One region of the Chryseobacterium sp. 7 genome, then DNA from elsewhere that is predicted to be linked to it. Evidence: riboswitches for the same ligand, from Rfam matches in the RefSeq annotation. Region 1 holds a riboswitch; each other region holds the start of a gene.
What was found. Region 1 has a riboswitch for S-adenosylmethionine ahead of CLU97_RS00070 (alpha/beta fold hydrolase). Riboswitches for the same ligand answer to the same signal wherever they lie in the genome.

Region 1 (7,638 bases):
AACTGATTTATGTTTTTCGGAATAATCGAGAAGTCTTTCTGTAGCATCTTCTCTTTTATCCAGAATTACATCTTCTACAAGTTCCAGAAGTTCTTTATTGATCTCGTCATACACCTCCAGCATGGCCGGATTCACGATCCCAATGTTCATTCCTGCCTGGATTGCATGATAAAGGAATACGGAGTGCATAGCTTCTCTTACAGTATCATTTCCACGGAAAGAGAAGGAAACATTGCTTACTCCCCCACTTACAGAGGCATAAGGAAGATTCTGTCTTACCCAGCGTGTGGCTTCAATAAAATCGATGGCATTTCTTCTGTGTTCTTCCATTCCTGTTGCCACCGGAAATATGTTTAAATCGAAAATAATATCTTCTGCCGGGAAGCCAATCTGGTTTACCAGAATATCATAGGACCGTTTTGAAATTTCAATTCTTCGTTCAAGATTGTCCGCTTGTCCTACCTCATCAAATGCCATTACAATGACTGCGGCTCCATATCTTTTAATAGCTTTGGCATGTTTGATAAATTCTTGCTCGCCTTCTTTTAAGCTGATAGAATTCACTACACATTTTCCCTGTGCTACCTGAAGACCTGCTTCCAGGATTTCCCATTTGGAAGAGTCTACCATAATTGGAATTCTTGCGATATCCGGTTCAGAAGCAATTAAGTTCAGGAATTTGATCATGGATGCTTTTCCATCAATCAAACCATCATCGAAGTTGACATCCAGAATCTGGGCACCTCCTTCTACCTGATGGCGGGCAATATCTAATGCTTCGGAGAATTTTTCCTCCTTGATCAGTCTTAAAAATTTTTTGGAACCGGCAACGTTAGTTCTTTCACCAACGTTGATGAAATTACTTTCCGGCGTTATGATAAGAGGCTCTAGGCCTGATAATCTTAAATATTTCATTTTATTCTTCTAAAATATAGTAGGCATCATTTCCATCCTGCCTCAATAAATCCCTGTGCTTACTTCGAGCGGAATTTTTTGTATGCTAAATTGTATTCTTTAGCAAATTCCCGGATTTCCTCGGCGGATATTTCTCTACCAGATCAGCAATCGCTTTAATATGCTCAGGAGTCGTACCACAGCACCCTCCGATAATGTTGATCAGTCCTTTTTCCACATATTCTTTGATCTGTCTTGCCATATCTTCAGGAGTTTCATCATATTTTCCGAAGGCATTGGGTAAACCGGCATTCGGGTAAGCTGAAACATAGAATTCTGAATTATGAGCCAGTGTTTCAAGATAAGGGGTAAGCTGATCTGCTCCCAATGCACAGTTGAAACCTACGCTCAATAAATTCAGGTGGGAAACTGAGATCAGGAATGCTTCTGCAGTCTGTCCGCTCAATGTTCTTCCGGAAGCATCCGTAATAGTTCCTGAAACCATAATTGGAATTTTTATTCCTCTTTCGTCCTGTAATTCATCAATGGCGAATAAAGCAGCTTTTGCATTCAGGGTATCAAAGATGGTTTCAACCAAAAGGATATCTGAGCCTCCGTCCAACAACGCTTCACACTGCTGTTTGTAAGCTACTCTCAATTCTTCAAAAGTGATAGCTCTGTATCCGGGATCATTCACATCCGGGCTTAAACTTGCCGTTCTGTTCGTTGGTCCTATAGATCCCGCTACGAATCTCGGTTTTTCCGGATTTTTTGCAGTGTATTCATCACAGGCTTTTCTGGCAATTTTTGCAGATTCATAGTTCAGATCGTATACCAGATCTTCCATATGATAATCTGCCATTGCAATGGTGGTTCCTGAAAACGTATTGGTTTCAATGATATCAGCACCTGCTTCCAGATATTTTTTGTGAACTTCTTCAATCGCCTGAGGCTGCGTCAGAGAAAGCAGGTCATTATTTCCTTTTACCGGATATTCCCAGTCTTTGAAACGCTCTCCACGATAGTCTTCTTCTTCGAATTTGTATCTCTGAAGCATAGTTCCCATTGCACCATCAAGAATTAAAATTCTTTCGGATATCGCTTTATATAATTGTTCTGAATTTTTCATATTCTATCAATTTGTAACAGTTTATAAATCCGCTGACCAGTTTTTTGCATAAGAGGATTTTTTTATTAATGATTTCAAAATCCTCTTTAGAAATATAATGTTGGTCTAGAGCCAAATGGAAATGAGCCTCCAGTTTATTAAGAGATTCCCCGGCTATGTGTAAAAACGGTAAAGTATCTTCAGGAATCTCTCTTCTACTTCCTTCCGTTATATTAAACGAAACTGAAGTTGCCATTCTTCTTATTTGACTTGTTAAAGCCAATAATTCTTCTCCAGGAAAGTTTGTGGTCAAAATATAAGTCAGAGTAACCAACTTTCTTACTTCCCTATAAATTGCTAATTCTGTGTAGTCTCTATCCATTTGGCTCTATAAACTGTCAACGATTAACTAATCTAAGGCCTGTTTCAGATCCGCGATAACATCTTCTACATTTTCCAGTCCTACTGAGCAACGAACCAATCCTGCTGTAATTCCTACCTCATTTCTTTCTTCATCTGACAGTTTAGAATGGGTAGTGGATGCCGGATGCGTAACGATCGTTCTTGTATCACCTAAATTGGCGGACAATGAACACATTTGTATCTTATCTAAAAAGGCTCTTCCTCCTTCTATACCACCTTTTATTTCAAATGCTACGATATTTCCTCCCAGCTTCATCTGCTTTTTGGCTACTTCATAGCTTGGGTGGGATTTCAGGAAAGGATATTTTACTAATTCCACATTGGGATGGCTTTCTAAAAACTCAGCTACCTTCAATGCATTCTCACAGTGTTTTTCTACCCGGATTGCCAATGTTTCAAGGCTTTTTGATAGTACCCATGCATTAAAAGGAGACAATGCAGGCCCTGTATTTCTTGCAAAAAGATAAATTTCTCTGATCAGGTCTTCTTTTCCTACTGCTATTCCTCCTAAAACTCTTCCCTGTCCGTCAATCAGTTTTGTAGCTGAGTGTACAACAATATCTGCACCGTATTTGATAGGCTGCTGAAGATAAGGTGTTGCAAAACAGTTGTCTACAATAAAAATAAGATTGTGTTTTTTGGCGATCTGCCCGAAGAATTCAAGATCCAGAATTTCAATAGCCGGATTGGTAGGCGTTTCAAGATATAAGATCTTAGTATTAGGTTGAATGTATTGCTCTACGTTTGCGGCATCTTCTGCTTTGAAATATGAAGTTTCAATATTCCATTTCGGGAAATACTTAGTAAACAATGTATGTGTAGACCCGAATACAGACTGACAGCTCACAATGTGATCTCCGGCATTTAACAAAGCTGCAAATGTAGAATAGATGGCTGCCATTCCTGTTGCAAAGGCATATCCTGCTTCTGCGCCTTCCATTTTAGCGATCTTATCTGTAAATTCTGTTACGTTGGGATTAGAGAAGCGGCTGTATAGATTTTTAGGCTTTTCTTCAGCAAAGCTTGCTCTCATATCTTCCGCATCCTGAAATATAAAACTGGAGGTCAGATAGAGCGGTGTTGAATGCTCGTCAAACTGAGATCTTTCAGTCTGGGTTCTTATTGCTGATGTTTCAAAATTTTCCATATAGTTTTAATTTTAATAATGTACAATGTATTTTCAGGCTGCTATTCTATACTTCATTAAACAAATCCCTCTGCATTGCTCTCTTCTTCATGAATACATTGTACATTTTACTTTGTACAAATTATTTAGTTTCACTTACTCTTAAAATATCTCCGAATACACCTCTTGCAGTTACCTGTGCTCCGGCTCCGGCTCCCATGATAACAATTGGGTTTTCTCCGTAACTTTCTGTATAAATTTCAAAGATTGAATCTGAACCTTTCAGCTGTCCTAATGCGGATGTCGCAGGAACAGACACCAGTTTTACATCCAGTTCACCTTTATCTTTCTGTAAGTCACCATGCAGATCACCTACATATCTCAATACATGTCCGGGTTCCTGGTTTTCTTTTATTTTCTGGTATTCTTCGTCTAGTTCCCCAAGTCTTGAAAGGAATTCTGACTTTGAAACTTCAAGCAGGCTTTCCGGAACCAGGTTTTGAATATTGATATCTCCAAATTCGTTGATTAAATCTAATTCTCTCGCCAGGATCAATAATTTTCTTGCCACATCATTTCCTGATAAATCTTCTCGTGGATCCGGTTCTGTAAATCCTTTTTCCAAAGCTTCGTTGATGATGGTTGAGAATTTATCGTCTCTCAAAGAAAAATTATTGAAAACATAACTCAGTGTTCCGGAGAATACTCCTTTGATTCTTGTGATATTTTCTCCTGAAAGGTGTAATAATTTAATCGTATCAATCAATGGTAAGCCCGCCCCCACATTGGTTTCATACAGATAACGTCTGTTATTTTTATTCAACGTATATCTTAGTTTTCTGTACTCTTCAATCGGAAGGGTATTGAAAATTTTGTTGGAAGAAACCAGATCAAATCCGTTTTCTGCCAAAGCGTGATAATTCTTTACAAAATCTTTGCTGGCTGTGTTATCCACAACAATCAGGTTCTCCAGTTGATTTTCATTAGAAAAATTAATAAGTTCTTCTACATTTGATGGATGTTCTGCTGTTAAAACCTCATCACTCCAATTAGTATCAAATCCTTTTTTGTTGAAGGCAATTTTCTTTGAGTTGGCCACTGCCACCACCTTAAGATCTATCTTTTTACGTTTTTTAATTTCTTCCGCAGATTCCAGAACCTGCTGTATCAATGTTTTTCCTACATTTCCGTGACCAATGATAGCCAAATGAACTGTCTTTGGTTTTTTGAAAATTTCAGATTCTATAATATTTTTTGTTTTTTCATCCTGTGAAGAAGTCACTACAATGTTGACTCTGTTTTCTCCAGCTACCTGGTTTAAAAGCAATGGAAAAACATTGTTTCTTGCCAGCTCAACAAAGACTTTATTGAAATCTTCTGCTACAAAACCAATCACAGAAACATTATTGATACTGTAGATCTGGGAAACTTTTCCTGATTTTCTTTCTTCTTCAAATTCATCAATAAGACAGGCTACTGCTTTTTCTGCATCATTGGCGTGAACCAGAATAGAAATTCCGTTTTCTACGGCCTGCTGAGAAATTACACCTACACTGATGCGCGCTAAAGTAAGCGCTTTAAAAATTCGTCCGTCAATCCCGATTTCTCCCAGGAAATCTTCTCCTTCAAATTTGACGATTGATCTGTTCTTCAAAAATTTTATTTCGTTAGCATTTTTCATTACTTCTATAAAATGTTTTTAATGATATTATTTAATTGTTGATATTCCATTAGGAAGGCATCATGCCCGTGTATAGATTGGATCTCGTGATAAGAAACATCCTTATTTTTCTCTTTTAAGTTTTCAAAACACATTCGGATTTCAGAAGCCGGGAAGAATAAGTCTGTATCTACGGAGATCATGTGCATTCGTGCCTGTATGTTCTCCAACGCTTCTTCAGCAACGTTTATATTCATCAAGAGATGGTTCATCAGCTTGTAACTTTTTAAACTAAACCTTTCGTTTAGCGCATTACCATGATAAACCAGCCAGTCTTCTGATTCCAGGCGTTGTTTTTCCTGGTTATATTGGTTTTGAAATCTGTCATTGAGTGACTGTGGAGTTCTGTAACACAACATCGCATGAATTCTTGCTTTCTGTAATGGTTCCTCTTTATCATTCAATAAAAATTTCTGAACCAGACACTGTGCATGAAGCCAGTCGTGTGTTCTGTAATCACAGGCTATAGGAATAAATATTTCCGCGAGATCCGGCTGCTTAGCAAGCATTTCCCAGGCAATCCCTCCTCCCAGAGAGCCTCCGATAATGGCGTATAAATTTTTGATATGTAACGCTTCAAGGCCTTTCAGAAATATCGTAGCGATATCTGAAGGAGTGAAGTCTTCATAGTCTTCAATTAAAAAATCGTCATATCCGTTTCCGGGTATATTAAAGCACAGAACAGTATATTTATCAGTATCTACAATCTGATTTTCTCCTACCAATTGTTTCCACCAGCCTTTTGCTCCGGATACATTGGAATTTCCGGTAAGAGCATGGTTGATTAAAATGACAGGGGCTGTAAACAGATCTTTCCCAAAAAGCTGATAGCTTAATGAGATACGGTATTCCTTTTGGGAATAAGTTTGATACGTAAGATTAATATAGTTTAGTTCTGTTTTCAATTCTATTAAATTTTAATACAATTGAAAATGCCACAGGAAATGGCTGAAAAAGAACTTCAGTGAGTTATCTGTCCAAAATACTTTGGTAGAACGTAGCACCTTCTTTGCTTGCGCAAAGGGTTGCTAAGGTTTCATAGGGTCTAATCCCTCAACCTTTCTTGATAACATTTTCAATATTTGAATGAACGAATGATGCAAAGGTAGTTCTTTTCTTTTAATTTCAAAAAAAAATTATTTTAATATTTAAAAAAGCCCTTAAATACAAGTATTTCAAAGGTATATTAATAATTATTCAGATGAAAAAAATTGGAATTACCTTTCAAAAAAACTAACTTCGTGTGGAAAAATGATGAGATATGACCGCTGAAAAAGAAAGATTACAAGATACCAAATGGAAAAACTGGGGACCTTATGTAAGCAACCGGCAGTGGGGAAATGTACGCGAAGACTATAGCCCGAACGGGAATGCCTGGAATTTTACCAATCATAATAATGCCGAAAGCTATGCTTACCGCTGGGGTGAAGAAGGTATTGCAGGAATTTCTGATGTAAAGCAGATTTTATGTTTTGCTTTTTCATTTTGGAACAAGAAAGACAAAATGGTAAAGGAAAGGTTCTTCGGGTTGAGCAACCCTCAGGGAAACCACGGAGAAGACATTAAAGAAATCTTTTATTATCTGGATAATACACCCACTCACAGCTATATGAAAATGGTGTATAAATACCCGATTAATGAATTTCCTTACGATGATATTGTTGCAGAAAACGGGAGACGCAGTAAAAAGGAACCGGAGTATGAGCTGTTTGATACAGGAATTTTTGATAATGATGAATATTTCGATATTTTTATTGAATACTGTAAAGCCGACCACAATGATATCCTTGCCCGAGTAACCATCTGTAACCGAAGCCAGCATGAAGCACCTATTCTGGTAGCGCCTACTGTATGGTTCAGAAACAACTGGAAATGGGGATACAATACCTATAAAGGAGAAATCAATGCTTCTCATGACGGAAGTATTAATATTGGGCACGACAGTATTTCGATCAAGAAATTCTATTCCCGAAATCCGAATGCGCAAAGCGCATTTTGTGATAATGAAACCAATAACACCAAGCTTTATGGAACACCTACCGCTGAAAACAGTTATTTCAAAGATGGAATCAATCATTTTATCACCCACCAGACGAATACTATAAATCCCGAAAAGAAAGGGACAAAAGCTTCTTTTCTGATTGATGAAATGATTGGAGCCGGAGAATCTAAAGTTTTTGACTTCAGACTATGTCCTGATAAGGCCGATGAACCTTTTGAAAAGTTTGATGAAATTTTCAATACACGAGAGGCTGAAGCAGAAGAGTTTTATAAGGGAATCCAGAATGATACAGTGAACGAAGATGAAAGAAATGTTCAGAGACAGGCTTTTGCCGGACTTCTTTGGAACAAGCAGTTCTATCATTA
Region 2 (7,638 bases), 4.4 Mb from region 1:
GGTCTCCGGTAGATACCATAGACTTACGTTGTGCGGCAATATCTCCCTGTACTTTCTGCAATTCGATATCGTATAATTTCGTTCTTAGCATTTCCATTGCCAACTCACGGTTAGCCAACTGAGAACGAGCCTGTTGACATACCACAACAAGTCCTGAAGGTTTGTGGGTAAGCTGAACTTTAGTTTCAACCTTGTTTACGTTCTGACCTCCGGCACCTCCTGAACGGGATGTCTGCATTTCGATATCTGCAGGATTCAATTCAAAATCCACTTCTTCAGCTTCCGGAAGAACAGCAATTGTAATGGCAGAAGTGTGAACTCTTCCCTGAGATTCTGTTTCAGGTACACGCTGTACACGGTGAACTCCGGATTCGAACTTCATGATTCCGTAAACGCCTTCTCCCTCCACCTTCATGATCAGTTCTTTGTATCCTTTTGCGGCTTCATTAGAATCTGTTACTTCATGTCTCCAACCTTTTGTTTTGAAATACATGGTATACATTCTGTAAACATCTTCTACGAAAATAGCGGCTTCATCCCCACCTGTACCGGCACGTAATTCCACGATAACGTTTTTGTCATCGGCAGGATCTTTAGGAATAAGCAATACTTTCAGTTCTTCTTCCAGTCCAGGAAGTTTAGCCTGAGCTTCTAACTTTTCTTCTTTAGCAAGATCTACCAAATCTCTGTCTGAACCGTCTGCAATAATCTCTTCAGATTCTGCAATACTGTCCAGGGCACCTTTGTACTGATCGTAAACTCTTACAATTTTTCCCAAATCACTATATTCTTTGTTCAAAGAAGAATATCTTTTTTGGTCTGAAATGACATCAGGCTGTATAATAAGGTCTGCAACCTCATTATATCTTTGTTTTATAGCTTCTAATTTTGGAATTAATGATTTAGACATTGTAGAAATTTTGTGGGTGCAAAGATAAGGATTATTAATTCAAAATTAAAATTCCGAATCATCATAAATTTTTGAGCATTAGGGATAAAGGGAGCGAAAGTGTAAAAAGGCAGGATTGTCTATTTGTTTATTCAATTGAAATCAGGCTCTAAGATATTTTGGAAAGCTTTCTGTCTATTAAATATAAAGCAATTCCCACTGCGATAATTCCCAGTCCTATCAAGCTTTCTTTAGGGTTATGAATGAATGTAAAGTAGAGAATATAAAAACTGAACAGTAAAAAAACAGCCGGAAAAATGTGGAAAGCATTCGACTTAAAAATTTTCCTGTCTTTTTTCTTCAGGAAGAATACGGTTGAAATAGCGAGACTTGCAAAAAGCTGTAAAATAAAAGCCGTATAGACAAATATTTCTTTGAAGCTCCCTGTCAGAATAATAATGGCAGCAATTACTGCATGAGCGAAAATAGCTCTTACCGGAATTCCTTTTTCGTTACCCACTGCTAAAGGTTTCCAAATGGAGGTATGTTTTGCAAAAGCCTGTGTTAATCTTGATCCTACCCACAGATACCCGCTAATTGTTGCAACCAGCTGTAGAGCAATAAAAATATTGACAATCTTTCCAAAAGCGGGACCAAGCATATTGACGGCTGCTTCTCCCATTACATCTTCTTTTCCTGCCAACTGGCTTACCGGAGCATGCTTCAGCATAATATAATTTACCAGAATATAGCTTACCGTTACGAAAACAGTCCCTATAATCAGTGATTTAGGAAGGTTTTTCTGAACATCTTTTATTTCTCCCGCGATATAAGAAGCTGAATTCCATCCCGTGTAGGAGTAGGTTACAAATACCAAGGATGTAGCAAAAGCCGGGAGTATGATTTCGTTCTTCCAACTATCACCGAAGTTCAGGCTATTTCCAATCTGTGGTGAATCTGAAAGTACAACACCCAAAATAACCAGTACAATAATGAAAGCTATTTTAATGAAAGTAAAAAAGTTATGAAATCTGCTGGATGTTTTTAAGCTAAAGGATAAGGCAATTGCAACCAGGAAAATAGCAGCAATTGCAAAACCATTTCCAAAAGAATAATCAAATACAGAAAGGTATTTTGACATAGCTAAGGCTGCCAGAGCCACAGGAGAGGAAAACCCAATAATCAGAGAAACCCAACTTATCAGGTATCCGAACAGCGGATGATAGGTTTCTTTAAGATAAATAAAATCACCCCCGTTTCCTTTAAAATGCGAACCTAATTCAGCATAGCAAAAAGCCCCGAACAGCGCTAGAATTCCTCCGATTGCCCATAGCAGGAATATGCTGTAGGTATTGGTAATATCGGATAACTGAAAGCCCAGGGTTGTAAAAATCCCCGTTCCTATCATATTGGAAACCACGATGGCTGCGGCTGTTTTCCAGCCAATCTGATGTGAGGTAGTACTCATTTAATGATTAAAAATTAAAATTAAGCCTTCCAAAGAAATAATTCCCCAGTGTTCCCATCTGAACCGGCGCATATTTGAATACTCCATAGTATGAATTTTCATAAATCTGGCGATCCGGGAAGACATCAAACACATTGTTGGCTCCTACCGTAAAGTTGATACTTTTTGTAATATCATACCCAACACTGATGTCGGTTACTACTTTCGGGGAGAACTCCTGCACACCTCCAAAAGGATAGCCATCTCTTATTACTTTACCAAAATAGGTATTTCTTACGAGAAAATTAAATTTGCCGATTCCATAATTTAATCCTAATGAGGCTTTTGTTTTGGGAGACAATGTTTCAATGATATTAATCTGATCCGGACCAAAGAATTCATTTTGTGGAGTTCCCAGATTTTCCGGAAAATGGAAATCTGTGATTTTTGTTTCTGTATAATTTCCGGCAAGATTTATATTTAATTTTCCATTCCCAAGGATCCAGTCATAGGAAACCACTACATCTACTCCTTTGGTTTCTGTGTCTATGGCATTGGCAAAGAATCTTCCGCTTTCTACCTTAAACTGTTCTAACCTTGGATCAGTAATATTGCTGGTAATCACAATCCTGTTTTTCACCTTGATCCAATATCCGTCTACTGTAATAAATAATCCTTTTGCAGGTTTTAAAGTGAATCCTGCACTTGCATTGACAGACGTTTCCTGTTTGAGTTTATCAAATCCAAGAATTCTCGCAGCATCACTGTCATTTCTGAAAATCCCTTTGGTGACAATTCCGGAACCGGAAGTGGAGATATCGGCATAAGAGTTATTAAAATACTGCTGTTGAAGAGAAGGCGCTCTGAATCCCGTTCCCACTGCCGCTCTTATTGCATAATTTTTCACAAACTCATATCGTACCGCCAGTTTTCCATTCAGAGTATTTCCAAAATCTGAATAATTTTCAAATCTTGCAGCCGCATCAATATTCAGTTTTTTATCTAAATCATAGGAAACATCTGCATACACTGCTGTTGAATGTCTGTCTTTCTTCAATGCATTATTGGGAGAAAACCCGATAAAGGATTGAGATCCGCCTGCACCTAACACTGTTGATCCTTCTGTGGCAACATTTCCGTTGATGTCATACTGGGTATAAGATGCTTCATCTCCTGCTTTGATCTGGTATTGTTCAAATCTGAATTCTCCTCCGAACGCGATATTGAAACGGTTTATATTTTTGGAAACGTCAAGGTTAATGGTATTTTGAAGGAAGCTGTGTGCTCCGGCATAAAAACTCGTAGGTGATTTTGCTCCCAGTGAAGCATTATTGGTATTGTTTACATTGTAGTTAAAAGTATTGCTTCCGAAAGTATTGCTTAAGTCAAATAACCAGTCATTCAAATTATATTTTGCTCCTACAGCGTAAGAAACATCGTACACCTGTGATCCAAGAGTCGCCTGAAAACCGTTCGGATAAATGGATGAAACCACATTGGATGTTTCGCTCGGAAGTCTTCTGAAGCCAAAACCTTTTCCTTCTTTGATACTGAATCCTCCAAAAGAATACATTTTAAAATGATCATTAAAAGGATATTCTGCATTGAAAAACAGCTGTCCCTGCCTAATTTGGGCATCTCCAATCTGAAAATTAAAATCGTCACGGGTTAATCCTCGTTCTTTAATTTTTGCATCATCTGCTGCCCTTGCCGCTTCCGGATCATCAGCAAATGCATAGGCAAAATTATTCCCAAAAATATCCAGGTCATGATTTTGAGTTCGTGTTGTTTTTCCTCTGTGGCTTAATTGTAGTGAAAGGTTGATATATCCGTCTTTCTTTCCTAATGAAGTTCCATAATTGGCTCCTGCCTGGTAAGTATCACCATCATTTCTTCCGGTTAATCCATAGGTAAGACTTGCTGAAGCTCCTATATTTTTCTTCAGAATAATATTGATGACTCCTGCAATGGCATCAGAACCGTATTGCGCTGCGGCTCCATCTCTTAATACTTCTATCCTATCAATAGCAATAACAGGAATTGTACTTAAATCTGTTCCAACAGAGCCATTTCCAACAGTATTCTGATAATTAACTAAAGAGGTGGAATGTCTTCTTTTTCCGTTAAGCAATACCAGAACCTGATCAGGTCCCATTCCTCTTAAAGTTACAGGATCAATGTGCTCTGTACCATCTGAAGCAGACTGTCTCACTGCATTAAACGATGGAATAACGTAGTTCAGGAGATCCTGAGCAGTCATTTGTGGGGAGCTTCTCTGAATTTTATCGATATTAATTACATCTACAGGAACGGGTGTCTCCAGCTTTGTTCTTTTGACATTACGGTTTCCGACGATGACAATATCTTCGATCTGATTTCCTTTTTCCTCACTTTCCTGAGCAGCGACCAGAATTGCTCCGAGCAATAATACAGCTGTGCTTAATTTTTTCATTTTGTTCTTGACAATTAATAATACAGGTCTGGCGGATATTTCCGCAGATACACAAGACTTCAAGAAATGGAATTCATATAGAATATTGACTTCACTTATCTCCCCCTAAGGGTTGGAATTAGCACCTTTACACTTCTGAAACCGTGTAGGTTGCTAAGGTTTCACGGGGCCAAATCCCTCCACCTTTCTTGATAAATCTACTGCAAAAGTAGACTATTTTTTTAAATGTACAAAAAAAGGCAAATCTGCTACAATGCAAATTTGCCTTTTATTATTTTATATAAATTGTTTACACCTTTATTTTTGAACCATTAAGATGTAATAAGAGTTTAAGAGTATTAAGAGAAACTTCGCTATACGCTTAAGAATCAGAATGATTCATCTTAACTCTACTTTATTGCTTAAATCCTTCTTAATGGTTTTAATACATTTTTTATAAGTCTAAACATTTTTATTTAATGATCATCTTTTGAATGGCTATTCCTGTGTCTGATTTCAGCTGTACCAGATAAGTTCCTGCCGGATAACTGATTTTCGCTTCATAAATCCCGTTTTCTTTATCCAGTTTGAATGAATCAAGCTTTTTACCAGTCATATCAAAAATTAAAATCTCTCCGTTTTTAGCTTTACTGAAAACTAATTGGGCAACTCCATTTTTTACCGGATTATCTGCAATCTGAAGGGATAATTTGTTGGCTGCATTGGTATCTGCTGCTGACAAAGCACCTGCATAATTTCCAAAGATTCTGAATTCTCCAGGCTGTAGAGTAATCGGAGCTGTTGTGGAGACTACATTTGAGATACTGTCGTCCATCAGATTCTGCCATTGGCCTGTGTAAGGGAAATAAGGTACTACATTTTGCACAGAAGTGGTGTAATTGGCTAATACTACTACATTCTTAGTTCCTGTTGCAATAGACGTATCATACACGTAAATTCTTGTGATCAGACCATTAGGATCATTCGTAAGGTTATTGGATTCTATACTGTACGTTTTAGATTTAAAAACCGGATGACTGTTTCTGATATTGATGATTTTAGCCCAGGTATCGTAAACAGCTTTTCTGTTCGCATTCGTATCATATCCTAAAGTAAACGCGATAGGTTTCTCATCTGTTCTACAACCGCTGTCGATAGTACCATTCGCACATCTGTTGATGCTGAATTCATATCCTAATTCACCAAACTGCCAGATCATTTTCGGACCGGGAATGGTAAAGAAAGTTGCACCGAAAGTTTTCATTCTTTCAAGAGCAGTATTCAGGTCTTTCACATTATAGCTTCCATTAGTAGCTCCATATGTAAGATTTTTAAACATCAGTCTTTCTTCATCATGGCTTTCTCCATAGCCTACAGCACTCATATTGGTAAAGCCGTGAAGGCTGTGGCTCATGCGGTCATAATTGCTATTTTCCTGATAGCCCATTGTATTCTGATTGTAAGGATCTGTCTGTTTATTCCAAAGCATAACACCTTTTCCTTCTGCAATTCTGTAGTTCGCCCATTGCTGCTCTTCTGCATCTGTTCCAAGGTGCTCGAAGATCATGTATGAGTTCGGATCCAGAGCCCACTGTCTGTCTGCGTAGTGTTTCATGATATCCACTCTGTCCTGCTGATAGGCATTGGTACATGTTTCGTCGTTTTCGGAACAGCTTTGAGTGAATCCTTTTGTTAAATCCCAACGGAATCCGTCTATGTGATATTCAGTCAGCCATTGCTGAAGACATCTTTCAACGTAATACTGCGTTGAAGGACTTGTATGGTTAAAATCATTGAATACATTGTAGGAATGTTTCGGAACCTGATTGAAGTAAGGGTTATTCGCAGCCACATCTCCATAACCGTCTCCATCCGGATCTATATTCCAAAGTCTTACCAAAGGAGAACGCCCGGTAGCATGATTAAACGCGACATCCAGAATCACCGCAATCCCGTTTTGGTGGCACAGATCTACAAATTCTTTGAATTTTTCCGGAGTTCCATACGCTTTATCCAATGCATAATGGAAGGAAGTATTGTATCCCCAGGAAAGATTTCCTTCAAATTCCATGATCGGCATTAATTCTATGGCATTGATTTTTAAATTTTTTAAATAAGTAATTTTATCAATCAGTGACTGCCAGTTCTTTTCCTGTGTAAAGTCTCTCAATAATACTTCATAGACTAACAGATCTTCTTTTGCTGGTCTCTGAAAATTGGTGACCTGCCAGTTGTAAGCAGCCTGACCTGTTTTAAATGTTGAAACTTCAAAACCCTGCCCGGCAGGAAATGCAGGTAAATTTGGATAAGTAGTTGCCGAAATCCATTGATCGTCATAAGATGATAAAATCTGTGGTGAATAAGGATCTGCTACTTTTCTCAAATCATTGGTTCTATATTGGAAAGTATATAACTGCTGAGGAGTAATTCCATTAAGTTCTATCCAATACAAATCGGGATTTGTAGTATCTCTTTTCATTAAATAAGTATCATTCACCGCCCAGTTGTTAAAACTGCCGATGACATGTACAAAGCTTTTCCCCGGAGCATATAGTGCGAGTCCCACTTTGGTCTGATCTGTCGGGTGATAATTGATTCCCTGTCTCATCCAGTTGGGTATTGCTTCAGAAACCACATTTCTCGGAACCTGTAAAATAAATGTTGCATTTTTAGAATTGGTTCCCTGTGTTGCAACAAGCTCCATACTGGCATCCTGAGTGACTGTGTAACTGTAAGAATAGGATTGTGAAGGAGTTGCAGTAGAATTTACAACCGTTCCATTGGCTTTTAACTGAAATGTTGCATTGACATTGGTTGTAGCCGTAATATTAATGGAATTCCCCACAGGAACTGTGGTAAGGCTATTCGCCA
Region 3 (7,638 bases), 290 kb from region 1:
TTTCAGCTGTTTTGAAAACTTCCACACTGTTGGCCTGATCAGTTGGAGCAGTATCAAGATCACTTTCACAGCTTATCAATGTCAAAAATCCGATAAGCGTAAATGATAGATATTTTAATTTTTTCATTGTTTCAATTTTAAAGATTAAAGTGTTGCCTGAAGACCAAATGTGATCGTTCTCATTGCAGGATATCTGTAATACGTTGTTCCATCCAAAGCCTGCTCAGGATCCATCCCTTTATGTTTATAGAAGGTCAGAAGGTTTTCTGCCTGGATATAAATTCTGAATTTTTTAAGTCCTATTTTCTCAAAATAAGATTCAGGAAGAGTGTATCCTAAGCTTACATTTTTAAGTCTTGCATACGTTCCTGAGTATAAGAATCTGGAAGATGTGGATGTCCAGTTGTTTGTTGTAGTACTCAAACCAGGAACATCTGTATTAGGATTATCTGGCGTCCATCTGTTCAGCATTTCAGCACTCCATGCACGTCCTCCGGCACTTCCGTTATGCATGATGGAAGTATAGTCATTATCCAGAATTTTACCCCCTATTTTGAATGTCAGTAATCCTGAAAAGTCGAAATTCTTATAATTGATACTTGTACTGATTCCTCCTGTCAGTTTAGGCAATGCAGAACCCTGCAACAGTTTTGTAGCTTTGGAATATTCTGAAGTAGTTCCCTCTACTGAGTTTCCGCTGGCATCTGTAGTCACGGTTTTCCACAATGGCTTTCCATTGCCCGGATCTACTCCTACCCATTCCGGAATGAAGAAATCGTATACAGAACCTCCCACTGTCAATAATTTAGTTCCTACCACAAGAGAACCTCCGGGCAGTTTGGTTACTTTATTGTTTAAAGTACTCATGTTAACATCCACATTCCATTGGAAATCATCAGTTTTAACAGGTGTTGTAAATAATGAAAATTCAAATCCTGTATTCTGAATGGTTCCGATATTCGCAGGATAATCACTGATTCCCAATGATGGTGCAACTGGCATATTAAACAGAAGATCCTGGCTTTGTCTTTTGAAATATTCGATATTTCCTTTAATTCTGTTATTCAGAATGGCAAATTCCAATCCTACGTTTAAATTAAGGTTGGTTTCCCATTTCACATTATTGGTAGACGTTTTTTCCAGTGTAGTTCCCGGCTCTCCCCCAAGGCTGATAAACTTGTATAGTTCCTGATATGCATAATAAAGCGGCTGCCCGTTCGGTCTAAGTAACTTATCATTCCCCTGACCACCATAGCTGGCACGCAATGTCAACTGATTGAAAACATTCAGGCTTTTAATAAATTCTTCGTTTGAAATCTTCCATGAACCTCCTACAGACCAGAATCTCCCCCATCTGTTATCCTTTTCAAATCTTGAAGAACTGTCTGCTCTTCCTGAAGCTGATAGAAAATAAGTATTGTTATAATCATACTCTACTTTTCCAAGGAAACTTAATAGGCTTAATTTATTACTGTTTCCACTGAAACTGCCTAATAAAGAAGCTGCATCCGGCTCATAGTAATAAGGCAGTGAGAACTGGCTTCTTGTTCCGGAAATTGTCTGATAATCGTATTTGTAGAATTCATGTCCTGCCAAAGCATTGATATGATGTTTTCCAAATTTCTTATCATACGTAAGAATATTACTGGTGGTATAAGAAAGTGTTCTGGTATTTGTTTTCGTCACCGAGCCTCCCGTTTCTGCACCTTGTCCCAGTAATGGATTTGAATAATAATGTCCATTATAATTCACCAAATCAACAGAGAAACTTGTCTTGAATTTTAATTCCGGCAAGAAAGTAAATTCCATGAATCCTTTTCCTGAGAAATTATCTTCTTTATTATCGTTTTTGTCTAAAGGCAGTGTTGCAGCAGCATTCTGATTCTGAAGAGCATTCGTAGGTCTGTATTTTCCAAAATCATAAATTGGATTTCCATCAGCACCTAAAATATAAGTTCCGTCCGGATTTCTTTCATAATAAGGATAAAATGAAGGTATAAATCTTGCTGCATTGATGATATTACTCGCCTTCGAATCGGAAGAAGTCGGAGCCTGCTGAATGCTGTTTGTATAGTTTAAATTCACTCCTACATTCAGCCATTTTTTTACCTCAGAATTGATTTTCAATCGGGTATTATATCTTTTATATCCTGATTCAATTGCCATTCCTTTATCATCAAGATAGCCCAGAGAAAAGAAATAATTGCTTTTCTCACTTCCTCCGCTGATATCAAGATCTACCTGATTTCTTGAAGCTACTCTCTGTAAAATATCCCTCCAGTCATCATTCCAAAGTGCTGATGCCCCTGGCAACAATTTCCCATCTGTCCCTACGGGTTTTGGATAAGCAGTTCCATATGGGTTGATCCCTAATGTAGAAACAAGATTATCCGTTGCCATCTGAGCAGCCTGTTGAGAAGAAACTTTTCCAGACTGATATCCATTCCTCAACGCTTCCCAATACAATTGAAAATACTGATCTGTATTAACCTGTTCATAATCTTTAACTGCTCTTCCGGAGAATCCCTGGCTGATATTAAAATTGACTTTAGCCTCACCTTTTTTACCTGATTTTGTGGTGATGATGATAATTCCGTTAGCTCCTCTTGAACCATACAAAGCACTTGCTGTAGCATCTTTCAGAACACTGATGGATTCAATATCGCTTGGGCTGATAGCGTTCAGGTTTCCGTCAAAAGGAATTCCATCCACCACATATAACGGATCACTGGAAGCACTGATGGAACCAATCCCTCTGATTCGGATGGTAGAAACAGCTCCCGGCTGTCCAGATGCACTGGTCGTTTGAATCCCTGCAACCTGCCCTTCCAAAGCTTTGGTAATATTGGTGACAGGTCTGTTATTAATCTTATCACTTGAAATGGTGGCTACAGAACCTGTATAGCTGTTTCTTTTTGCCTTTCCGTAGGCTACTACCACAACTTCATCAAGTTCTTTTTCGTGGAGGCTATCTTTCGGCTTGGTATTTTGTGCATTGACACTGGTTATTCCTAGAAAAAATGCAGCTACCGGAGGTATCCAAACTTTAGAAGTGAATAAATTCTTGCTAATCATAATCAATTTTATTTATCATATATTAAAATTTAGCCCTTTGCAGAAATATCAGCAAAGGGCATCGATAAATACGATAAACCAAATGCTTATTTTTCCTAAAAAGGCTGAATGTAACACCTTGCCCCACGGGTAGGTTGTTAAGATTTCATAGGGTCAGTTCCCTCCATCTTTCTTTATAAGCCGATCGAAATATGGTTGCAAAGCTAAAAACTTTTAGTCTACAAAACAAGTAGACTTATTTATTTTTCATGATAAATTTTCAAAAATTAACGTAATTTTTTAATAAAACCCCTTACAACAAAGAGTTACACCTATTATCATTTTATCACACATGATAAATATCATTATTAATATCCTAATTAAATAAAAGTCAATCAATGGAGAAATTTTTAGCTGTTAATTAAAAAAAGTTTTTAATTTTATAGTATGAAAGTTTTGATCATCAATGGCCCTAACCTTAACCTTTTAGGTACCAGAGAACCGGAAATCTATGGAAATGTTTCCATGGAAAGTTATTTGGAAAATTTAAAATCTGAGTTTCAGGCTCATAAATTAAAATATTATCAGTCTAATATTGAAGGGGAGCTTATCAACAGACTTCAGGAGGATGATTTTGATGCAGTAGTGATTAATCCGGGAGCTTTTACCCATTATTCTTATGCTATCGCTGATTGTTTGAAAAATATCCGAAAGCCCAAAGTAGAAGTTCACATCAGCAATATTTACAAAAGGGAAGAATTTCGACAGAAATCTGTAACGGCAGCTAATACGGATGCAGTTTTATCTGGCTTTGGAATGGATGGATACAGATTGGCTATATTGAGTTTAAAATAATTCTGTTGCTTATTTTCCCACAGATTGCACAGATTTTCACAGATACCTATGGATAATTAGAAAATGATTCATGAAAATAAAGGACAGGATTTACTGTAATGACATTGGAGCTTATCCTAAGCAATTAACAAAGAGAAAATCTTATATCATTGAGGAAATAGAATCTGAAAATATAAGAATCTGTAATGATGAGGGAAAACTTAAGTGGTATTCAAAATTTTATTTCCAGGCATATAAAGAACCTGAAATAATTTCAATTCATATAGATGATAAAATAGAAAATTCAGAATCTGATGTGATAGAAGTAACCATCGAATTTTCCAACAAAGAAAAATATTGGCTAACCTTCACTACTCCAAAATATTTAGATAACATACTGGACGAAGAATCTTACTTTTCTTCAAGAGATTTTATAATAATAAAAAGTTTAAGTGAAGAATCAATCAAATCAACCATCCAAAAATTGGACGAAAAGAATGAATTGATTCAAAACTGTAAAAAAATATGAATAAAAAAGCCTCATCAATGAATGAGGCTTTTTGTATGTTGATGAGTAACTATTAGATAGTCTGTTCCTGCAATTGAGGTCCTGAAGCTACTAATTTCTTACCTTCTTCAGTATCACAGTACTGCTCAAAGTTTTTGATATATCTTGAAGCAAGATCTTTTGCTTTTTCTTCCCATTCTGAAGCATTTTCATACGTATCTCTAGGATCTAAAATACCTGTAGAAACATTTGGTAATTCAGTAGGAATCTCAAGATTCATGATAGGAACCTGAGTTTTTGGAGCATTATCGATAGATCCATCAATGATAGCATCAATAATTGCTCTTGTATCTTTCAGAGAGATTCTGTTTCCGGTACCATTCCAACCCGTATTTACTAAATAGGCTTTAGCTCCGTGCTCCTGCATTTTACCGATCAGTGTTTTAGAATACATTGTTGGGTGTAATGTAAGGAACGCTTCACCGAATGCAGGTGAGAAAGATGGCTGAGGCTCTGTAATTCCTCTTTCAGTTCCGGCTAATTTCGATGTATAACCGCAAAGGAAGTGATATTGAGCCTGATCTTCGTTCAGAATGGAAACCGGAGGAAGTACCCCGAATGCATCTGCCGAAAGATATACAATCTTCTTAGCATGACCTGCTTTAGAAGGCAATACAATTTTGTTGATATGATAAATTGGATAAGAAACTCTTGTATTTTCTGTGATAGATCCGTCAGTATAATCTGCTACTCCATTGTTCACTACAACGTTTTCAAGAAGTGCATCTCTTTTGATTGCTCTGAAAATATCCGGTTCTTTTTCTTCTGATAAATCAATTACTTTAGCGTAGCATCCTCCTTCATAGTTGAATACTCCATTGTTATCCCATCCGTGCTCATCGTCACCGATAAGGTATCTTTTAGGATCTGCTGACAAAGTAGTTTTACCCGTTCCCGAAAGACCAAAGAATAAAGCAACATCTCCTTTTTCACCTACGTTTGCAGAACAGTGCATAGAAGCCATACCTTTCAATGGAAGGTAATAGTTCATCATGGCAAACATTCCTTTCTTCATCTCACCTCCGTACCAGGTACCTCCGATGATCTGTAGTTTTTCAGTAAGGTTGAACATAATGAAGTTTTCAGAGTTTAATCCCTGAGCTTCCCAGTTCGGGTTGGTAGTTTTTGATCCGTTGATTACTGTGAAATCCGGCTCACCAAAGTTCTCCAGTTCGTAGTGAGAAGGACGAATAAACATGTTAGTCACGAAATGCGCCTGCCATGCCACTTCAACGATAAATCTTACTTTAAGTCTTGTATCTGCATTTGTACCACAGAATGCATCTACTACATAGATTTTTTTAGCTTCAGAAAGCTGGTTCATCACTAGTTCTTTACAAGAACCGAAAATTTCTGCAGTTGTAGGTAAATTTACTTTACCATCCCAGAAAATTGTATCCCTTGTAACATCATCCTGAACAATATATCTGTCTTTAGGTGAACGACCTGTGAAAATTCCTGTTTTTACTGATACTGCGCCAGACTCTGTAAGCTCAGCTTGCTCAAACCCCTGATTTTCAGGAGAAACTTCAGCCTGATATAATTCTTCATAAGAAGGATTATACACTACTTCATAGTTTCCTTTAATCCCTAATTTCTCTAAATCCTGGATGATTTTAGTGTGTTTCATTTTACTTATATTTTCTATTTCTTTATTGACTTCAACAAAAATAATATTAATTATTTGTTAAAGGTGGTTTAAATATACTGATATAAGTCAGAATGACAAATAAAAAACAGGACTATAAACAATTGATTATAAATCAATTATATTTTGCCATTCAAAAACGGTTGTAAAACCTTTCTCCCAAAAATAGTTCTTATAGTCCCCAAATTTGGCACTCATTACAAAATCTCCACCCCATGCGCCTAAACTTTTGACAAAAGAAGGGCAATCTGAGAAGAATTTTTCTTTAACTGTCGATATTTCAAGAAAATCCGCAATTTTATGCTCATGAATCATCATTAATTCGGAAAAATTTTCCAATTCATTGCATAACAATATTTTTTTTGTGAGATCTGAAAATTCATTCACCAGTTCCGGAGACTTTTTTTGGACTTGTAAAAACTGATACCTTCTCTACTATCCTGCTTCTGATTTAAGTGTATAAAAATCAGTTCATTTTTAAAAGAAGGATTGAAATTCACCTTCTCATATTTGATCTCAGGCTTACTTTGAAAAAGGACGGCAGATTTTTCCTTTGCCACTGCGATATCATATCCACTGCCTCCCAAACTGATTGTATTGAGATAAAAAGGATCTATTTCCGCCCATTCCGCAAGATTGTTCATCAGGGTAGAACTGCTCCCAAGTCCGTAATTTGCAGGAAACTGAAGGTTTGTTTTTAAATGATAAGTAAGATCAGTCTTGAATTTACTGTTAGAAAGCTGCTGAACATTCTTTAAGGTTTTGGTAATAAATTCAGCGCTTGATGGACGGTTGGTCTCTAAGATCTGCCAGTTTTTATAATCAATGACAGCCCTTAACCATAATGTATTCTGATGATAGGCTTCCCAAAGAATAAGCGACTTACCATCTTTTATTTCTTCAAAAAAAAACTCTTGTCCCAGCTTGGTAGGTACCGCTAAGACAAGAGCTCCATCTATTGCGAAATATTCTGAAGTAAGCATAAGCTTGCCCGGTGAAAATATCGCGTTCATATTTTTTTGTTAGATTGCAGAAGCAGCTTCTACGGATCCGTCAATTTTCTTGATCAATCCCTGAAGGGTTTTTCCTGGCCCTACTTCTACGAAGTTAGAGGCACCGTCTTTGATCATATTCTGAACAGACTGAGTCCATTTTACAGGACCGGTAAGCTGAGCGATCAGATTTTGCTTGATCTCATCAGGATTGGTAACCGCTGTTGTAGTGATATTCTGATATACAGGAATAGTTGCTTTTCTGAATTTTGTATTTTCAATAGCTGCTGCCAGTCTTTCCTGTGCAGGCTGCATCAATGGGGAGTGGAAAGCTCCGTTTACCGGTAACAGTAATGCTCTCTTCGCTCCTGCTTCTTTCAGCTTTATGCAAGCTTCTTCTACTGAAGGTGTTTCTCCTGAGATTACCAATTGCCCCGGACAGTTATAGTTTGCCGGAACAACAATTCCGCTGATCTGTGCACAGATTTCTTCAACCTTGGCATCATCTAAACCTAAGATAGCTGCCATAGAGCTTGGATTGG
Region 4 (7,638 bases), 4.3 Mb from region 1:
CCAATGCCTGTGCGGCTTCAGAATTATTCCTGAAAGTACCTACCTGTGTGGTTTTTCCCTGCTGAATCAGCGTTGAAGTAGAACTATAATAGATTTGGGCTAAAGAAGGTGCTCTGAATCCTGTAGAAACAGCCCCTCTCCAGTTTAAATTAGGAACCAGCTTTACATTAGTTGCCAGTTTATAATTAAATGTAGACCCGAAATCTGAATAATTTTCATATCGTAAAGCTCCCTCCAGCAGCCATCCGTCAGTAACTTCCAGTTCAGCATCAGCATAAGCAGCAATACTGTTTCTGTTTCCTGAAACGGCATTTTCCGGACTAAAGCCTGGAAAAACCTGAGCTCCGGCAGGCCTTACATTTCCAAAGAAATCGGTTACTTTTTCATTTTCAGGGGTTTTAGCGGTTACCACACGTCCATAAATATCATAAGAAGCATAAGAGTTTTCTTTCCCAGCATTCACTTTATAGTTTTCGTGCCGGTATTCAGCTCCGAATGCAATGTTCAATCCTTTCAGGACATCATATTTTTTAGACAAATCCAGATTGACGGTATTTTGTGAAAATTCAGATCCTCCGGCATCAAAAGTTCTTGGAGAGCTGTCTGTAAGTGAAGCGTTAAATGTATTCACAACCCCAAAACCAAAGGTGTTTTTTCCAAAAGTATTGCTGAAATCCACATTCCAGCCATTCCATTTCCCTTTAATTCCGGCAGCAAGAGAATAATCATTTACTGTGGCTTCAATCTGAGGAAGATACCCGTTAGGAGTAACTGCATTGATGTTTCTTTCTGTATTCGGGAGCCTGTAAAAACCTCCGGCATTTCCAAGACGGTAGCTATAACCACCAAATGAATAAACCTTCCAGTCTTCATTCACAGGAATCTCAGAGTTGAAAAAAAGCTGGCCTGACTGTAGCTTAGACTGTCCTGCTCTCAGACTGAAATCTTTTCTCTCCAATCCTCTGTAATTAAGTTCCTGAGATGTAAAATCTTTACCCAATATTTTCTGAAGATCGGAAATACTGTTTGCTCCCGAAATTTGAGATTGAAAATCAGTTCCAAAATAGCCAACCTTAGTTGCATATTGTTTAACTGTATTGATAATCTGCTGAGTATTGGAAGTGTTGGTAATATTTTTATACAAACCATCAATATTGACTCCATTCTGCAATGCTCTATAATTAATGGCATTGTAAGCATTGAAAATATCTCCTTCCCTTACTCCCGCTCTGGAATATGGATCACGGTATTGTGCAGAACCTGTAATATTAATAAATCCTGTTTTTCCAATTTTTGCTCCATAATTAAGATCTATGGAAATAGTCTGTCCATCCATACCTCCTGAGAAATTATTGGCAACAGGTGAAGCATATCCACCTAAAAACACCTGTCCGGAAAGTCCTAATCTTTTTTTCAGACCGAGATTGACAACTCCTGCAATGGCATCAGAACCATATTGGGCGGAAGCTCCATCTCTTAAAACCTCTATTTTGTCCAAAGCAAAAGCCGGAATAGCATTAAGGTCGGTTCCCACAGATCCTCTTCCCGGTGTAAGGGTAACGTTTATTAATGAAGACTGATATCTTCTTTTCCCATTGAGTAAAACCAGAACCTGGTCTGGTCCCAAACCTCTTAGAAGAGCAGGATCTACGAAATCAGTTCCATCATTAACAGTGTGTGAAGTGGATGAAAATGAAGGAACAATATAATTTAAGGCCTGACCGATATTATTAGTCGGGCTCTGTTTTAAAATTTTAGATATATTAATGATATCCACCGGAACGGGCGTATCTGTAAGTGATCTTCCGGAACCTCTTGAGCCAAGGATCACCACATCTTCTATTTTTTTAGATTGTAAAGTATCCGTCTGGGCGTAATAAAATGTAGAAATAAGCGCAATAGAAGGAACAAAGATTCTTTTTTTGAAATTATGCATGTTGATTGTTGTTTACTTTTTGTTGTTAAAAATTTGTTTTTGGGCAATACAAATCCTGTAGCCTTAAATTGTAAGGTTACCGTTGATGATCGGAATGTTTGTATTATTTTTTAGAAATAGAAAGTGCTAGCAGCAACAACACATGCGCATGTAGAAATGGCATGAAAACATATCAGAATAATGAAGATTCACTTCATGATCCGAGGAGTAAAAAATTAATGATGGAAGATGATTTCCCTTGTCTTTAAACATTTGATTTTAACTTTAAAACAAAAATTCAAGATGGGATAATGATAGAATGATAAACATTTTTTCCGGAAGTTCCGGCTTATCGATTGCAGCACCTTGCTTGTTTTTGCAGGTTGCTATCCCATCTAGAGATTCTTGATAATTACCCGGCAAAGATATAATTATTTCGGAAATAAAAAAAATTTTAACCTAATTTTTCGATTTTCACAATTGTAGCGTAACAATTTATCTTTTTCAGCGTCTAACCGTATATCAGTAAAAACATTATGAAAAAAACGATTTTCGCATTATCCTTATTAAGCTCTGTCTTTGTTTTCTCGCAGGAAAAAAATAATAAGCCTCAGGAAAAACAAATTGAAGGAGTAGTCATTACCAAAACTAAAAAAGCCGTTGAACAAAAAGCAGACCGTACTATTTTTGACTTTTCAGAACAGCCTCAGCTGAATAACGGGAACGTTCTGGAGGGTATTAAAAAACTTCCGGGACTTGTATCTACGGACATTGCGGGAATGATGTATCAGGGAAAAATGCTGGAAGTATATCTTAACGGAAGACCTTTGAATATCACATCCAATGAATTGAATTCCTTCCTTGAGGGAATGCCTGCCAATTCTGTAGAAAGAATTGAAGTGATCACTCAGCCTGGTGCTGAGTTTCCGGCAACTTCCGGAGGTGCCATCATGAATATCATCACTAATAAAAATGCCAATAAATATTTAACAGCAACTTATTCGGGGAATTATTCTTTCACGAATTATGATAAATTCAGAAACAGAACGACCAATTCCGTTAATTTAAATGCAAGAAATAAGTATTTCGGATGGCAGCTGAATGTGGGTCAAAATTACCGTGAAAGTATGCTGAATGGCCAGCAGGACGAGCTTTTAACGAGTCACACCGACAGATACGGACGCGGATATTTTGCAAAATCCGGATTAACTTTTGATTTGGGGCAGGACAGATTATTATTAAACTACGATATTTATCACAACAATAATGACAATTACACTCTAAGTAACGGTCATGGAGACTTACCATTTGAGAATGATCCGAAAGATTTAAGAGAGGCTTATTACACGTCTTCGGATGTTGCTCATACCAATAGCCTGAGGCAGGAAGCTGTGGTAACGTATCAGAAACGTTTTGCTGACAAGTCTCAAAAACTGGACTTCCAGTTGGGTTATACAAGATCAGACAGTAAATTTGCACAGGATAATTATTTCCAGGACGGTAATTTTGCAGCAGCACCTTATTTACCTATCAACAGTGCTATGAGCGGTTTAAAAGACCTTTTAAACAATAAATCTGTGATGAATATTGCCAATTTCAAAGTAGATTATGCGCAGCCGATCAAACTTCTTGATGGTGGAAAGGTAAGCTTTGGAGGATTATACGAGAAACAGGATTATGATACGGAAAGTTTTGGTTTAACCAATCTTGAATACCAGAGACAAACGGCTTCAACGTATTTAGAGTTTCAGGCTAAACTGAAAAAGTTTGACTTCACATTGGGTTCCAGAGCTGAAAACTATGATATTTCAGGGGTAACAAGATATTTCGACAAAGATGCGAAATTGGTAGAGGCTAATTTGATTCCATTCAATAAGTTTAAACTTTTCCCGAACGCGAGTGTACAGTATAACATGATGAATCAGGTTTATGTTGCCGCGAACTACAACAGGAAAATCAGCTTACCAAGTATTTCTGCTTTGAACCCGAATAACGTAACATTCTCAGGACCGAGTACAGAAGTAAATGGTAACCCGAATCTACAGCCTACTATTTTTGATAATTATGAGTTGAAAATTTCTGCTTTTGATTATGCATTTATCGGGTATAGTGTAAGTTCGGCAAGCAATCAGGTGGCACAGATCATCCGAAAAGACGGAAGAAAACTTTACAACGAACAGGTGAATATTTCGAATATGAAAATTCACAACTTCAACGTAGGGTTACCGGTTCCTTTTATGATTTTCAGCAAGCCTCTGAGCGAAATCATGAAGTTTGATTTCAATCCTGACAAAATTAACTTCATGTACTTATATGCTGGTTATCAGAAACATGACATCGATAATTTAAATAATAAAGGGTTCTGGATTTTCAATATCATGACTCAGATTCTTTTGCCTAAAGACATTAAAATGACAGCTAATTACAGCTATCTGACTCCCAAGGCAGGATATTTCTACTTCACCGCAGAAAAACCATTCAATAACTCTCTGGATATTACACTGACGAAGAAGTTTATGAACAACCGTCTGACGCTTTCTGTTTTTGCAAATGATATTTTCAACGGGCAGATGATGCAGGTACGTTCTAATCCGCCATCAGGAACTCCTGTGATGATCAGCAGCAAGTATGATACGAGAAACTTTGGATTTTCCATCAATTATAAAATTCCGACAAGAAATAAACTGGCAAAAGAGGATCCGAATATCCTGAACCAGACTAAAAAAGAGGATAATGGAGGCGTAATGCAGCAGGCACAATAATCCTTTCCAAGATAAATAAAAGAGGCAGTAATCATTTTTACTGCCTCTTTCTATTGATATTAAAATGGTGTTATTGGTGAAAATATTAGTAATATTAGTGTTTATATTTACATCAAAAATCAATCGTCTGAAACCTCCAGTTCAAAGTATCCACCAAAGTCAGCTGATTAACACTCACAGGAAGATCTGTAATAATTTTTAACGTCTGAAGAGCCATCATACTACCTATCATTCCGGGAAGAGCTCCCAGTACGCCAAGACTGTCACAATCCGGTACATCCTCATCGAAAGGCGGTTCAGGGAAAATATCCCTTAAGTTTTTGCTTCCATTATGATTAAACACAGACACGTGTCCTGAAAATCCTAAGATACTTCCATAAACCAAGGTCTTTTTAAGTTTTACACAGGTATCATTCACCAAATATCTTGTTGAAAAGTTATCTGAACCATCAACAATAATATCATACTGACAAAGGATTTTTTCAACATTTTCTTCATTGATTTTTTCTTCTATTCCGATGAATGCAACCTGATGATTAAGTTCTTTCACGAATTTTTCTGCACTCTTCACTTTGGATAGTCCGACTCTGTTTTCGGTATGAATGATCTGTCGGTTCAGATTATGAAGTTCAACCTCATCAAAATCTGCAACGCCTAAATTTCCTACTCCTGCTGAGGCCAGATATTGGATAACCGGGCTTCCCAAACCTCCGGCTCCAATTACAAGAACCTTGGAAGATATTATTTTCTTTTGCCCTTCCAATCCGATTTCTTCAATAAATATTTGCCGGCTGTACCGTGAAAAATGATCTTCTTTTTTCATATTTTATTATCATTGAACCATTAAGGTTTTTTAAGCTTTTAAGGAAAGTTAAGTTGAGCTTCGCTTAAAAAAGATGCTATCTTAAAAATCTTGATTTTCTTAATTAAACTTCACCTCTTCAAATTTCTTAATGATTTAAAAATTTTTAAAATCCACTATACACAGAATCCCAGTCTTTCATTACGGGATCATAGCCTGCTTTTTTGATCATGACTCTGATTTCATCCATACTTCGATCGTCACTGGTTTCAAACTGTTCCAGAGACTCTTTATCCACAGCATACCCTCCCGGATTGGTTTTTGAACCTGCACTCATAGCTGTTGCTCCCAGAGACACAATATTATTTCTAAAGACTTCATTTTCTCTGGTAGAAATAGAGACTTCAAGGTCTTCATTCCAGATTCTGTAGGCGCAGATCAATTGAAGAAGATCTTTGTCTTCCATTATGAAATTAGGTTCAATAATTCCTTCTGCAGGTCTGAGCCTTGGAAAGGAAACAGAAAACTTACTTTTCCAGTAGCGTTTCTGAAGATAATCGATGTGTAATGCATTGAAAAAACTGTCTACTCTCCAATCTTCAAGGCCAAGGAGAACCCCCAGCCCGATTTTATGAATTCCTGCTCTTCCTATTCTATCCGGAGTTTCCAGACGGAAATGAAAGTTTGATTTCTTACCTTTTGGATGATATTCTCTGTAGACATCCTGATGGTAGGTTTCCTGATACACTAAAACGGAATGCACTCCTTCTTCATGAAGCAGTTTGTATTCTTCTTCCAATAATGGCTGAACTTCAATGGAAATGTTAGAAAAGTGAGGCTTTAGCTTACGAACAGCATTCTGAAAATAAGGTACTCCTACAATTTTATTGGCTTCCCCGCTTACCAGCAGTACATGATTCACTCCCATTGATTTCAGCACTGAGGCTTCAATCATCAGCTCCATATCAGAAAGGGTTTTTCTTTTCAGGCTATTATCTAGACTGAACCCGCAGTAGGTACAGATATTCTGACATTCATTGCTGAGATACAGCGGTGCATACAGCTGAATGGTTTTTCCAAATCGTTTTTGAGTGAGCATCTGCGTCATTCTCGCCATGAGTTCCAGTTCATGGGAAGCGGCTGGTGAAAGCAGGTTCAAAAAATCATCCAGGGTTTTATTCTTTTTCTGAAGACTGTATCTTACATCGGCCAGACTTACTTTTTCAAGCTTATTCTTTACCTCATCCCATTGGTAGTTTTCAAAAACATCTTTAAAACTTTTCATGATTCTGATTTATTCAAATAAAAACGAAGTAAGCGGGCTTGAAGCTTCAGCATGGTTGCCAATAGCACCTAATCCTGATTCGAAGGCTCTTCTTCCGGCAATCACGCCTTCTTTAAAAGCTAAGGCCATATTCAGTGGATTTCCGGCTACGGCAATGGCAGTATTCACCAAAACGGCATCTGCTCCCATTTCCATTGCCTTTGCAGCATCTGATGGTGCCCCGATTCCGGCATCTACCACCACGGGAACATTACTTTGGCTGATAATGATTTCCAGAAAATCCTGTGTTCTTAATCCTTTATTTGTGCCAATAGGTGCTCCTAAAGGCATTACGACAGCGGTTCCGACATCTTCAAGACGTTTGCACAAAACAGGATCGGCATGAATGTAAGGCATTACAATAAATCCTAATTTTGCCAATTCTTCAGTGGCATATAAGGTTTCAATAGGGTCTGGCAATAAATATTTCGGATCCGGATGAATTTCCAGTTTTACCCAGTTGGTTTCCAGCGCTTCTCTTGCTAACTGAGCTGCCAATACAGCTTCTTTAGCGGTTCTTGCTCCGGAAGTATTCGGCAGAAGGTGAACGTTGGTTTCTTTTAATGAATCAAGCAGATCATCTTCGCTGGATTGGGCATCAATTCTTTTGAGCGCCATGGTTACCATGTTGGATTCCGAGGCGATAACAGATTGTATCATATCTCTCATACTCCCGAATTTACCTGTTCCTAAAAACAGTCTGGATTCAAAAGTTCTTCCTGCTATTTCTAATTTCTGATGGTTCATATCATTACTTTGTTTAGTTCTTTAATAATAGTAGGTTGTTTTGTAATAAGTCCCGAAACCGAAACACCATAAATTCCGATCCCCTGTA

Region 2: linked by a shared signal. The riboswitch ahead of CLU97_RS20300 (TonB-dependent receptor plug domain-containing protein) and the one ahead of CLU97_RS00070 (alpha/beta fold hydrolase) in region 1 are both predicted to bind S-adenosylmethionine.
Region 3: linked by a shared signal. The riboswitch ahead of CLU97_RS01440 (SusC/RagA family TonB-linked outer membrane protein) and the one ahead of CLU97_RS00070 (alpha/beta fold hydrolase) in region 1 are both predicted to bind S-adenosylmethionine.
Region 4: linked by a shared signal. The riboswitch ahead of CLU97_RS19955 (TonB-dependent receptor plug domain-containing protein) and the one ahead of CLU97_RS00070 (alpha/beta fold hydrolase) in region 1 are both predicted to bind S-adenosylmethionine.

The regions. Positions count from the first base shown of each region.
Region 1 is NZ_RCCA01000001.1:8,515-16,152, forward strand. It holds gene metH (methionine synthase) at 1-915, opposite strand, end outside; gene CLU97_RS00050 (homocysteine S-methyltransferase family protein) at 1,001-2,023, opposite strand; gene CLU97_RS00055 (four helix bundle protein) at 1,998-2,384, opposite strand; gene CLU97_RS00060 (O-succinylhomoserine sulfhydrylase) at 2,412-3,572, opposite strand; gene CLU97_RS00065 (ACT domain-containing protein) at 3,694-5,232, opposite strand; gene CLU97_RS00070 (alpha/beta fold hydrolase) at 5,238-6,176, opposite strand; SAM riboswitch class I at 6,238-6,344, opposite strand; gene CLU97_RS00075 (MGH1-like glycoside hydrolase domain-containing protein) at 6,533-7,638, shown strand, end outside.
Region 2 is NZ_RCCA01000001.1:4,427,530-4,435,167, forward strand. It holds gene prfA (peptide chain release factor 1) at 1-910, opposite strand, end outside; gene CLU97_RS20295 (APC family permease) at 1,059-2,357, opposite strand; gene CLU97_RS20300 (TonB-dependent receptor plug domain-containing protein) at 2,365-4,788, opposite strand; SAM riboswitch class I at 4,881-4,986, opposite strand; gene CLU97_RS20305 (alpha-amylase family glycosyl hydrolase) at 5,240-7,638, opposite strand, start outside.
Region 3 is NZ_RCCA01000001.1:294,667-302,304, forward strand. It holds gene CLU97_RS01435 (RagB/SusD family nutrient uptake outer membrane protein) at 1-127, opposite strand, end outside; gene CLU97_RS01440 (SusC/RagA family TonB-linked outer membrane protein) at 145-3,075, opposite strand; SAM riboswitch class I at 3,159-3,257, opposite strand; gene CLU97_RS01445 (type II 3-dehydroquinate dehydratase) at 3,502-3,909, shown strand; gene CLU97_RS01450 (hypothetical protein) at 3,980-4,417, shown strand; gene pckA (phosphoenolpyruvate carboxykinase (ATP)) at 4,470-6,086, opposite strand; gene CLU97_RS24280 (hypothetical protein) at 6,213-6,491, opposite strand; gene CLU97_RS01460 (GYDIA family GHMP kinase) at 6,488-7,117, opposite strand; gene fabD (ACP S-malonyltransferase) at 7,127-7,638, opposite strand, start outside.
Region 4 is NZ_RCCA01000001.1:4,353,732-4,361,369, forward strand. It holds gene CLU97_RS19955 (TonB-dependent receptor plug domain-containing protein) at 1-1,936, opposite strand, end outside; SAM-I-IV-variant riboswitch at 2,235-2,332, opposite strand; gene CLU97_RS19960 (outer membrane beta-barrel protein) at 2,452-4,677, shown strand; gene CLU97_RS19965 (HesA/MoeB/ThiF family protein) at 4,790-5,500, opposite strand; gene thiH (2-iminoacetate synthase ThiH) at 5,646-6,764, opposite strand; gene CLU97_RS19975 (thiazole synthase) at 6,774-7,550, opposite strand; gene CLU97_RS19980 (thiamine phosphate synthase) at 7,547-7,638, opposite strand, start outside.